DNA from 3 places in the Psychromonas sp. KJ10-2 genome. Region 2 is predicted to be linked to each of the others. Evidence: predicted binding sites of a transcription regulator. Region 2 holds the regulator's gene; each other region holds the start of a gene.
The links. The regulator LexA, encoded in region 2, represses DNA repair genes until DNA is damaged. The targets are predictions, from matches to a motif close to TACTGTATNNNNATACAGTA.
Positions count from the first base shown of each region.

Region 1 (3,286 bases), 1.7 Mb from region 2:
TTTTGCTAGAGCTTGATGTAAATGTTCAATATTGGTAATGCGTTCTCCGACACTACGCGTTGAAAAAATTTGTAATTTATCGGCTCTCACTCCATCCCATAACTTGCATGAGATTCCATTTAATTCATTAATTGTTCGCTGTAGTTCAACATTAAATAAGCTTTTAGGTAAATATTTTAAGTTAGTTTCCCTGAGTTTCTGTACGTTGTTAATACCTTGTTCAGCAAGTTTCTTATTGGTTTTACTGCCTATTCCCCAGACATCAATAGGGGATAATTGATCAAAGACTTGTTGTATAAAGCTAGGGTCATCAAGTACACATACACCTTTAAATCCAGGCCATTTTTTAGCAACGTGATTGGCAACTTTTGCTAGGGTAAGGGTTTTTCCTATACCAACGCAAACGGGTAATCGAGTTTCTTTCCAAACAGCTCGGCGAATTTTTTGTGCATGATCTGCTAAATGAGGGATTGGTTGACTGCAATCATTAAAATCTAAAAAAGCTTCATCAATGGAATAGATATGTTGCTCAGGTGCAAAGCGCCCTATTACTTGCATCATTTTATGTGAGAGGTCAGCATATAGTTCATAGTTTGATGAGCAAACAATAATGCCCGTTCGTTCACACAAGCCACGTGCTTTAAAATAGGGTTGAAACTTTTTAATCCCTAATGCTGCCGCCGCTTTATTGGCCGCAACGATACAACCATCATTATTAGATAGCACAATAATAGGTTTACCACGCCACTCAGGGCGAAACACTTGTTCTGCACTACAATAAAATGAATTGGCATCGACTAAGGCAAACATTATAGTGTTGCCGCTAACAATTGACTGGCTCGATGACAGCGAATGGAGCGAATGACCACCCCTTCTATGGTGAACTGATCATCTTCATTTATTGCAATAGCCTTATATCTAGGATTGGCAGATAATAGTTGGCGGCCGCCAATATCAATGAGTTTACAGATGAACTCTCCGTTATAATTTGCCACGATTACATCATTATTTTTGGCTGTCAAGTGCCTATCTACAATCAGGATATCACCACTGTATATACCAACACCCTGCATAGAATGACCATCAGCTTTGCCAATAAAAGTTGCGCTTGGATGCTCTATTAATAAAGCATCCAGGCTTAATGGGAGCTGTAAGTAATCACTTGCAGGACTTTCGAATCCGGTAATACCGGCACTTGCTGTAATAGGGATAAATTTCATAGCTACTTATAATTTAACTGTATAAAAAAACAGTTAAATTATAGGGGACTTTATTAGAAGTACAAGAGGAAAAGTTTTAAAGTGCTTTATTACACGCATTCCACTCACGTTATACAATGATATTTAGGCTTAATTATTCGCTAACAATGACCGATTAAAATCAGTCACTAACCTTGCTCCAGATTATAGTCGACGCCTGGTTAAACTAGATGCAGATCAAAACCTAACACAAAATTTAGATGCTCACCCTATCACTGCTACTTTTGAACTTAATGATGCTTCCGATTCGCCAAAAACAGAAGTAGTGAAAGAAAAGTACATTGTAGGAACAGGTGGTGCCAGAAGCTCTGTTCGTCGTAACCTATCAATTGAATTAAAGGGTGATTCTGCGAATAAAGCCTGAGGTGTAATGTATCTATTATTAGTGACAGACTTTCCAGATATTCGTGTTAAAAGCTTTATTCAATCAAAAGAGTGTGGTGCGGTAATGACCATTCCGCATGAAGGTGGATATTTAGTTAGCTTTTATATTGAGCTTGGGTTATTAAGTAAAGATCAACGTGCAGGATACCAAACCTTACCGCTGAAGATGTGATCGCAAAAGCCCAACAAATTAAGCATGACTCTATTGCTGCATCAAAAGCGAAATTAGGTGAAAAAACATTAGGTTGGTTTGTTCTTGGTGTTAATTACCATTAAATAATAGATGTGGGTTAAAAAGTTGGAGTATGGTTTAATACCAATCATAGTAAGTAACTGATCTATTTTACTTGTTAAAACAACTTATTTTTTCGTTGTAAGTTTCGTATAGGGAACAACCATTTACATCAACTTACGCCTCAAACTAAGCTATTTTTCCGGCGTAAAATTTAGATCAGTTATTTAATACAATTGGTATAAGTTATGCTGTCGAGGCTGTTTGGTTATTAGTCTATTAAAATAAGCAATAAAAGTGATAGCAACGTACAGATCTTTGCTATCACTTTTAAAGCTCCTCTTATAGCCTAAAGTTGATATGTGTTTAATCCCAATCCCATTCATAATAAGCATCAACTGCTTGAGATAATCCGCTTGAAGCTTCAATGTAGAATTGTTTGAATAACTCATAACGAATGGCAAAAATAGTAAAGGAGTCGAACACCCCTACGCCATAACTGACTTCAACACCTGGTGCGATAGTACCTTTTAATCCCACCGATTGTTCGCTACCTTGGCCACTAGAATCTAGTGACAGATCTTTAATACCAACACTTTCACCAATATTATTCATAACGCCGTCAGTCTGCCCTGCGCCTAAGTCAATTAATATCGCTGCTAGCTGACTGGTACTATCGTCACCTGAAGCACTTTCAATAGAGTAGCCTCGAGTAATATACGATAGTGCGTTTTGTTGCGACATCGATGGATCTGAGAAAATCGTTAATTCAATTTCATCAGGTGTGCCAGTTACACGTACACCTGCAGTCACGTTATCTTCAATATCTGAAGGATCGCGAATAGCTTCGATATTTAAATAAGGTGAATCTGCTAAACCTTGAAAAACAACACGGCTATTTTGTAATACTAGCTCCTGTGAGAAGGCGCGGTAACTCCCTTCTGAAAAGGTTAATTCACCATTCACAGTTAGTTCTTTGGTAAGCTCTTTTCGCACTAACAAATTACCTTTGATCAGAGAATCTAACCCAAGTGCTTGAATACGTAAACGGTCACCCATGGAAACTTTTACGTTTAGTTTCATTGGCAAATCAGCACTGTCAGTGGTTTCTTCTGCATCCACGACAATCACATCACTAGAGGTACTTACAGCACCTTCTGGTAACGCTTTTACGGTTATCTTACCTTTATCAATATTGATTTCGCCATCAACACTGATACTTTGGTCATAAATAAGATCAATATTTGGGCTAACATAGAGCTCTATTTGTGAATAATCTTGGATCAACATTTGATCGGCTTCTAAATGTACATCAGCTTTAAAGTCATCAGCCCAATTTAATAAACCAGATATATCAACACGGCCGTTTGATTGCTCTTTTTTATCATCTTTCTTAATGTTGGCAATACGT
Region 1 covers NZ_CP178827.1:506,008-509,293, reverse strand. The annotation lists gene ACLKL2_RS02480 (Y-family DNA polymerase) at 1-810, opposite strand, end outside; gene ACLKL2_RS02475 (LexA family protein) at 810-1,220, opposite strand; gene ACLKL2_RS02470 (hypothetical protein) at 1,630-1,815, shown strand; gene ACLKL2_RS02465 (translocation/assembly module TamB domain-containing protein) at 2,242-3,286, opposite strand, start outside.
Region 1: the regulator LexA is predicted to act here: its motif matches at 1,236-1,255, upstream of ACLKL2_RS02475 (LexA family protein).

Region 2 (3,286 bases):
TTGGTGGGAAAGCATTAGCCAAAGAGAGCAACAACTTACCTTTATTTCTGCGGTTATTCTGTTTATTGCTTTTATCTACTTTATTGTGTGGCAACCCTTAGCGAACAACTTAGCGGCCAGCGAACAACAACTTAAGAACGCACAACAAAGCTTAGAATGGGTGAAAGTGAATGCTAATAAAGTGATCAGTGCTGGTGGAGTTAATCAAGACACAGGTAAAAGACAAACATTGTCACAACTCATCAATAGCAGTGCTAAACGTAACCAAATTAATATAACGCGTATTCAAAGTCGTAACGACACAGTGGATGTCTGGATAAATCAAATTGAATTTAACCAGTTTATTGATTGGATAACTAGCCTACAAAATCAGCATAAAGTGAAAATTAATAGTGCCGATTTAAGCCAAGACAAAGTGCAAGGTTTAGTAAAAATTAACCGTTTAACATTAAGTTATTAATAAAATTAAAGGCAGTCAATGAAAATCAAAATCGCCATTTTAGTCGTCTTAGTTTATCTCGCGACTTTAATTATTAAATTACCTGCTGCTTTAGTAGTGGGTTGGATCCCATTAAATGGCCTTAAGATAAAAAATGTCAGTGGCACGATCTGGCAAGGACAAGCACAAGAAGTAGAAGTAAATCGAAAATTAAGCTTCGATAACGTTAAATGGAACGTTAGTGTAATGGATTTATTAACATTAAATCTAGCTGGTGATGTCTCTTTTTATAACGGCCCTGATGCTATGTCTGGCAAAGGTTTTGTTAGTTATGGTCTATCGGGTACCAAAGCAAGCAATGTCATCTTAGACCTAACTGCAAAAGAGCTGCTGACATTATTGCCGATGCGTTTACCAGTGAAACTTGAAGGTAACTTATCTGCTGTGATTAAAGAAGTTGTGCAAGGTCAGCCTTATTGTCAACAACTGCAAGGTAATGTGTTGTGGCAGAATGCCGTTGTTAATAGCCAGTTAGGCAGAGTAAACCTTGATTCTCCAACAGTTGAGCTAGGTTGTGATGACGGCGATATAACCGCTTTTGTTAATCAACAGTCTGATGAATTAACAACTGCATTAGATATTACCTTAAGCGAGGCAGGTGTTTATAAGCTAAATGGAGAAATTCAGGGAACCGATAAATTAGCGCCTTCGGTAGCTAAGTCTCTTAATTGGATTGGTCCTAAAAATGCCAGTGGTGCAACCACAGTGACTTTTAGTGGCCAACTGTAGTTTGATTTAAGCGTGTTTTTGCAGATAACCTTAGTCGTTGAATAAAAATAACGTGATAGCTGGTATTTAACCATGTATGAATATACACTGTGTATGTTTACAGTTTATTAATGCGTGGAGATCCTAATGAAAGAGCTAACTAAACGCCAAGGCGAAGTTTTAGATGTAATTAAAGATCAAATAGCTAAGACGGGTATGCCACCAACGCGCGTGGAACTGGCAAAGATTCTTGGTTTTAAAAGTGCGAATGCTGCTGAAGAGCATTTAAAAGCACTGGCACGTAAAGGTGCGATTGAAATCTTATCGGGTACTTCTCGTGGTATTCGTGTTGTGACTGAGCACAAAGATAATGAAGTAGTAGTGGAAGGTTTACCATTAATTGGTAAAGTCGCTGCTGGTGAGCCTATATTGGCACAAGAACATGTTGAAACCCATTACGATGTAGATCCTTCATTATTTCACCCAACAGCGGATTTTCTATTACGTGTACAAGGTGAAAGTATGAAAGATATTGGTATTATGGATGGCGATCTATTAGCGGTACATAAAACTCAAAATATCAATAATGGCCAAGTAGTTGTTGCACGCGTTGAAGAAGATGTCACCGTAAAACGTTTTTATCGTGATGGAAAGCAAGTGACCTTAAAAGCAGAAAATAACTTGTTTGACCCGATTAAAGTGGACTTAGAATACCAAGCTTTTGATATTGAAGGTATTGCTGTAGGGGTTATTAGAACTGCAGATTGGATGTAACTATAAAAATCACCTTAAAGTTGGTGGTATAAATTGTTAAAAGAGAGAACAAATGAAACCTTTAATTATTGTATTTACTTGTATCATGATGGGGTTTTGTTTGTTATTCGGAGTGTTACAAGCAAGCGCTTTAAATACAAGTAGTCGCCTACCTTTTGTCACTGACAATAAAGCCTTAGTCTTAAATCAGTCTCACCCTGTTTTACCTGATTTTGCCTTTCAAAAAGCTGGGAAAGTAGCCTTTACAAATGCTTCTTTAAAAGGAAAATGGACGTTGTTTTTTGTTGGTTATACTTTTTGCCCTGATGTTTGCCCAACAACTTTAGCTAACCTAGATCGCGTTTATCCATTGCTACCCAATGATCCAGATAACACTACCCAAGTGGTGTTTGTATCAGTTGATCCCAACCGCGATAAAGCTGAGCAACTAGCCGATTATGTGAATTACTTTAACCCTAATTTTATTGGTGTCACAGGCACACATAAACAGTTATGGCCTTTTGTTACGCAACTTGGATTAATCTACAGTATTGTTGAAGAGAGTGAGCAAGAGCAGTATTACTTAGTTGATCACAGTGCTTCTATTGTGCTGATAAATCCTGAAGGAGAGTTTCACGCTACCTTTAAATCAGTGCGTAATGAGCAGGGGATTAATCAGGTTGATATGGACTTAATGGTGGAAGACATTAAAAAGATTCAAGCGAGTTATCAACAAGGTAAAACAATTTAATAACTGTTTTATAACCAGTAACCAGTAACCAGTAACCAGTAACCATTAACATTCGCTAATGGTTACCTGTCGGGATTTATAGCGATTTTGTCCAAAATAATGCGCTGCCATACTCTGGATCTAATTGGTAATCTGAAAAGCCTAGTGCCTCGTAAGCTTTACAAGCTACTTCATTACCACTTAATACTTCTAAGGTTATTTTACAACACTCACGAAACTTCGCTAACTCTTCAATTCGTTCAAATAAATGTTTGGTTAATCCATTGCCTCTATAATCAGAATGAACCACTACATCATGAATATTAAACAGTGGTTTACAAGCAAAAGTAGAAAAGCCTTCAATAGCTGTTAATAAAGCAGCAGGTGTCTCGCCATCAAAAATCAATACAATAAACACATCTGTACGTTTCATTAAACTAGGCACTAAATTTTGTTTAGCGTAGTCACTAATATCTTTACCGCCACCCATAGGATCACTAGCATAGTGAGACATCAAACTAAGATATGCTTTAGCATGTTGAGGGTTGTTTAAGTCTGCAATAAGCGTTTTAGTTTCTAGCATAGTCATTCCTTTC
Region 2 covers NZ_CP178827.1:2,215,348-2,218,633, reverse strand. The annotation lists gene gspM (type II secretion system protein GspM) at 1-460, shown strand, start outside; gene ACLKL2_RS10595 (type II secretion system protein N) at 479-1,228, shown strand; gene lexA (transcriptional repressor LexA) at 1,355-1,981, shown strand; gene ACLKL2_RS10585 (SCO family protein) at 2,034-2,711, shown strand; gene ACLKL2_RS10580 (GNAT family N-acetyltransferase) at 2,788-3,273, opposite strand.

Region 3 (3,286 bases), 1.9 Mb from region 2:
GAGACTAACCAGAGTTTGCTTTTCTCTTTTAATAAGAAGGTTGCATGGGATTCAATTTCAGCGATCACATTCACGCCATCCACCTCATCTAACTCGACTTTTTTCACTGTACCTACAATCACACCTTTGTAACGTACTTTGGTTTTATCAACAATGATCCCGTCAGCATTGGTAAAGTGAATGCTAATTTGCACATTTCGATGGGTAATGTTTTGAAATAGGATCCAAATCGCCAATACGGCGGCGATAAATGGTAAAAACCATATTGGAGAAATGGATCTAGCAGGCGCAATCACTGGCTGAGAAGTTGAGTCAGTGGAGGAGTTTAAATTAGTTGGCATCGAGGTTAGCGTCCCATATTAAGCGAGTATCGAAACTTTGTGCGGCGAATAAGGTAGTGATCACCACTACGGTAAAAGAGGTTGCGGCAATTCCTGGGTATACAGATAAAAGGTTACCTTTATCAAATACGGCCATCATGATAGAAATAACAAACAGGTCGAGTATTGACCAGCGTCCTATCCAATCGACAATAGTATAGGCAAGAAGTTGCCTCTTAGGGTTCATCTTCCATTTAAAATGCGCGGCTAAAGAGATCACGGCTAAGGCAATGATCTTTAATACGGGTACTAACATTGAAGCGACAAATACAATAAGCGCAATACCTGGCATGCCCGTGGAGACTAAGGTCATAATGCCAGAAAAAATAGTGTCTGGGTAAGCTTCATTATTTTTGACTAAAAACGTTATTGGGTAAATATTTGCGGGAAAGATAAAAATAAATGCAATGCATAACAATGCCCAGGTTTTTTGAATACTGTGTTTTGTTCTCACTGAAATAGGAGTGCCACAATGCGGACAGTGTGTTTTATGCTGACTAATAGTAGAAGGGCGATCACACTCTTTACATAGTTGTGTATCTTGCTGAATTGCACTTAATCCACTTTTTAATGGTTTATTCATTAGTTAAGAAGCTCCAGTAATAAGCATTGCTGTATTCACAGATCATACTCATGTTAAGGATTAATAAAGCCACTAAAAAGAATAGTCCACTATCGTAATAGATATCTGCATAACTACTTAGTTTGAACAGAGCCACCATAAAACTGACGATGTAAACTTCTAACATAGACCAATGAATTAATACGCTGGTTAATTTAAGCACTGGGTTTAATAAAGGAGGGCGTTTGTTTAAAACAACACAAGCACTACTGAAGCACATACAAGCAGCGAGCAGTGCAGGGGCGACTACCGCACAAAAAATCACTACAAGCGCGACAATAGGTGCAAAACCGATTAATAATAGTGCACCTTGTAATAAGCTAGTCTGCTCTGTTACACCAAGTAAATGCACTGAGACTAAAGAGAAAGAAAAAGCAGGGACTGCAAGTAATAATGCGCTGAGAGCTAAGGCGAGTATTTTCTTTTCATTAGCCACTTTCGCTTTGTACAACGTATGTTGGCATCGAGAACATTTAGCAACGTAACCCTTTGTTAAAGCTGGGCGTTCTGACACTAGGTCACAGTGCCTACAAATAATTGTATTCATACTTACTTATCAGTAATTTGAGATATCCAATAAGATAGCAAACTAAATATAAGATGACAAAATTTGCATTCTCAAAGCACAAGTAGTACTGTATATATACCCATGTTATTATGCAGTGTTGAAAATCACCACCTACCTTAAATTAGTATGGGCATAAACCATCTTTAATTGTTATAAAAAAAGAGGCCACCGTGGCAGTCATCATTAAATACATTGTAGAAAGAAAGGGTGTTGAAAAAATGACCTTTACCAGTAAGAAAGAAGCCGATGCATACGATAAGATGCTAGATAGCGCTGATCAAATTGCATTATTTCTAAGTGATAGTCCAGTTTCACTGGATGATCAGCAACTGGAAGAGTTAGGTCTATATATCGCAAGTAATAAAGATGTATTACAAAACCTATTTAAAGGCCAGTTATATAGCCCTGAAGCAATTGAAAAAGAACAGGAATAATTCGCTAAAATTATTCATGTAATAGCTGGTTAGTAGCAACTTAGAAACTATGAAATTTGCTTGTTATACGACCTTACTTGTGAAGCCCAATTTTGTTTTTATTTTCTCATAAAACTTTTTAAATATGACATTTAAAGTAGCAGGGATTCCGCTTCTTTAATAGAGTAATAAATCCAATCTTGAGGCTTAGGTTTAGAAAAAGCATAATATAAAATTTGTTTTGCTAATCTTTTTTTATATTTGTGCTCCCCTAACCAATGACGATGTTTCTTAATAGCGGTTAATCGAGAATCGTAGTTCTCAATTTTCATTTTAGTTAAGTTGCTTATTATCCCGCTGTGAGTACCTTGACGATAATAAAATAAAGGTTGCTGTAGATAATAAATCTTACCAACTTGATTAAGCCGTATATAAATATCCCAGTCTACTCCGCATTTTAATGTTTCATCAAAAAGTAAAGGGAGTATCGCAGCCTTAGATACAAGTAGCCCTGATGTGCCGCAATATAGATTACCTAATCGAAGGTGTTTATCCTCAACAAATTCACCAACTTCAGGTTGATGTATTTTTCCTGTCTCTAAATGTTCTAATGAAGTTAAACATGCAATACAGTTATGTTTTTCAATGGACTGTATTTGTAACTCTACTTTATTTTCATACCAAATATCATCATCATCTAAGTAAGCTATCCAGTCACCATTGGCCATTTTAGTCCCTTGATTTCTAGAGTAACCATTACCCATATTTGTTGTTGATTTATGATAGTGAATTCGTTCATCTTTAAAAGCTAAAATGACAGGCAATAGGTCCGTTGTTGAACAATCATCAACAACAATAATTTCGGATATAGGGTAGGTTTGGGCTAATACACTTTTTATCGCACTTTCTAAATAATCGGGGCGATTGTAGGCAGGGATTACAGCAGAAACATTCATCATAAGCATGGCCTTTAATAAAAATATTATTTCAGCATTAAACATCTTCAGTGCATACCAAGTGAAACACTACCAAAAATATTAAATTAGCGCTATGTCTTAATTTATTTACTATTTCTACTATTAAACTTCTATTATTAAGTTAATTCAGACTTTTAATCTGTTTGCTATTTGTCTAGAATGCATGCTCGTTTTAAATTACTAAAATACATATGCTTTTTGGTTGGAAGCATCACTGTGAGGAAAATAGCATGCCAACTATTACTCTTCCCGATGGAAATCAACGTCAATTCGACAACACTACTTCTATAATGGAAATCGCTGCAGATATCGGCCCAGGCTTAGCA
Region 3 covers NZ_CP178827.1:113,858-117,143, forward strand. The annotation lists gene ACLKL2_RS00535 (PqiB family protein) at 1-341, opposite strand, end outside; gene ACLKL2_RS00540 (paraquat-inducible protein A) at 331-963, opposite strand; gene ACLKL2_RS00545 (paraquat-inducible protein A) at 956-1,516, opposite strand; gene ACLKL2_RS00550 (YebG family protein) at 1,741-2,004, shown strand; gene ACLKL2_RS00555 (glycosyltransferase family 2 protein) at 2,136-2,984, opposite strand; partial or broken gene thrS (threonine--tRNA ligase) at 3,191-3,286, shown strand, end outside.
Region 3: the regulator LexA is predicted to act here: its motif matches at 1,636-1,655, upstream of ACLKL2_RS00550 (YebG family protein).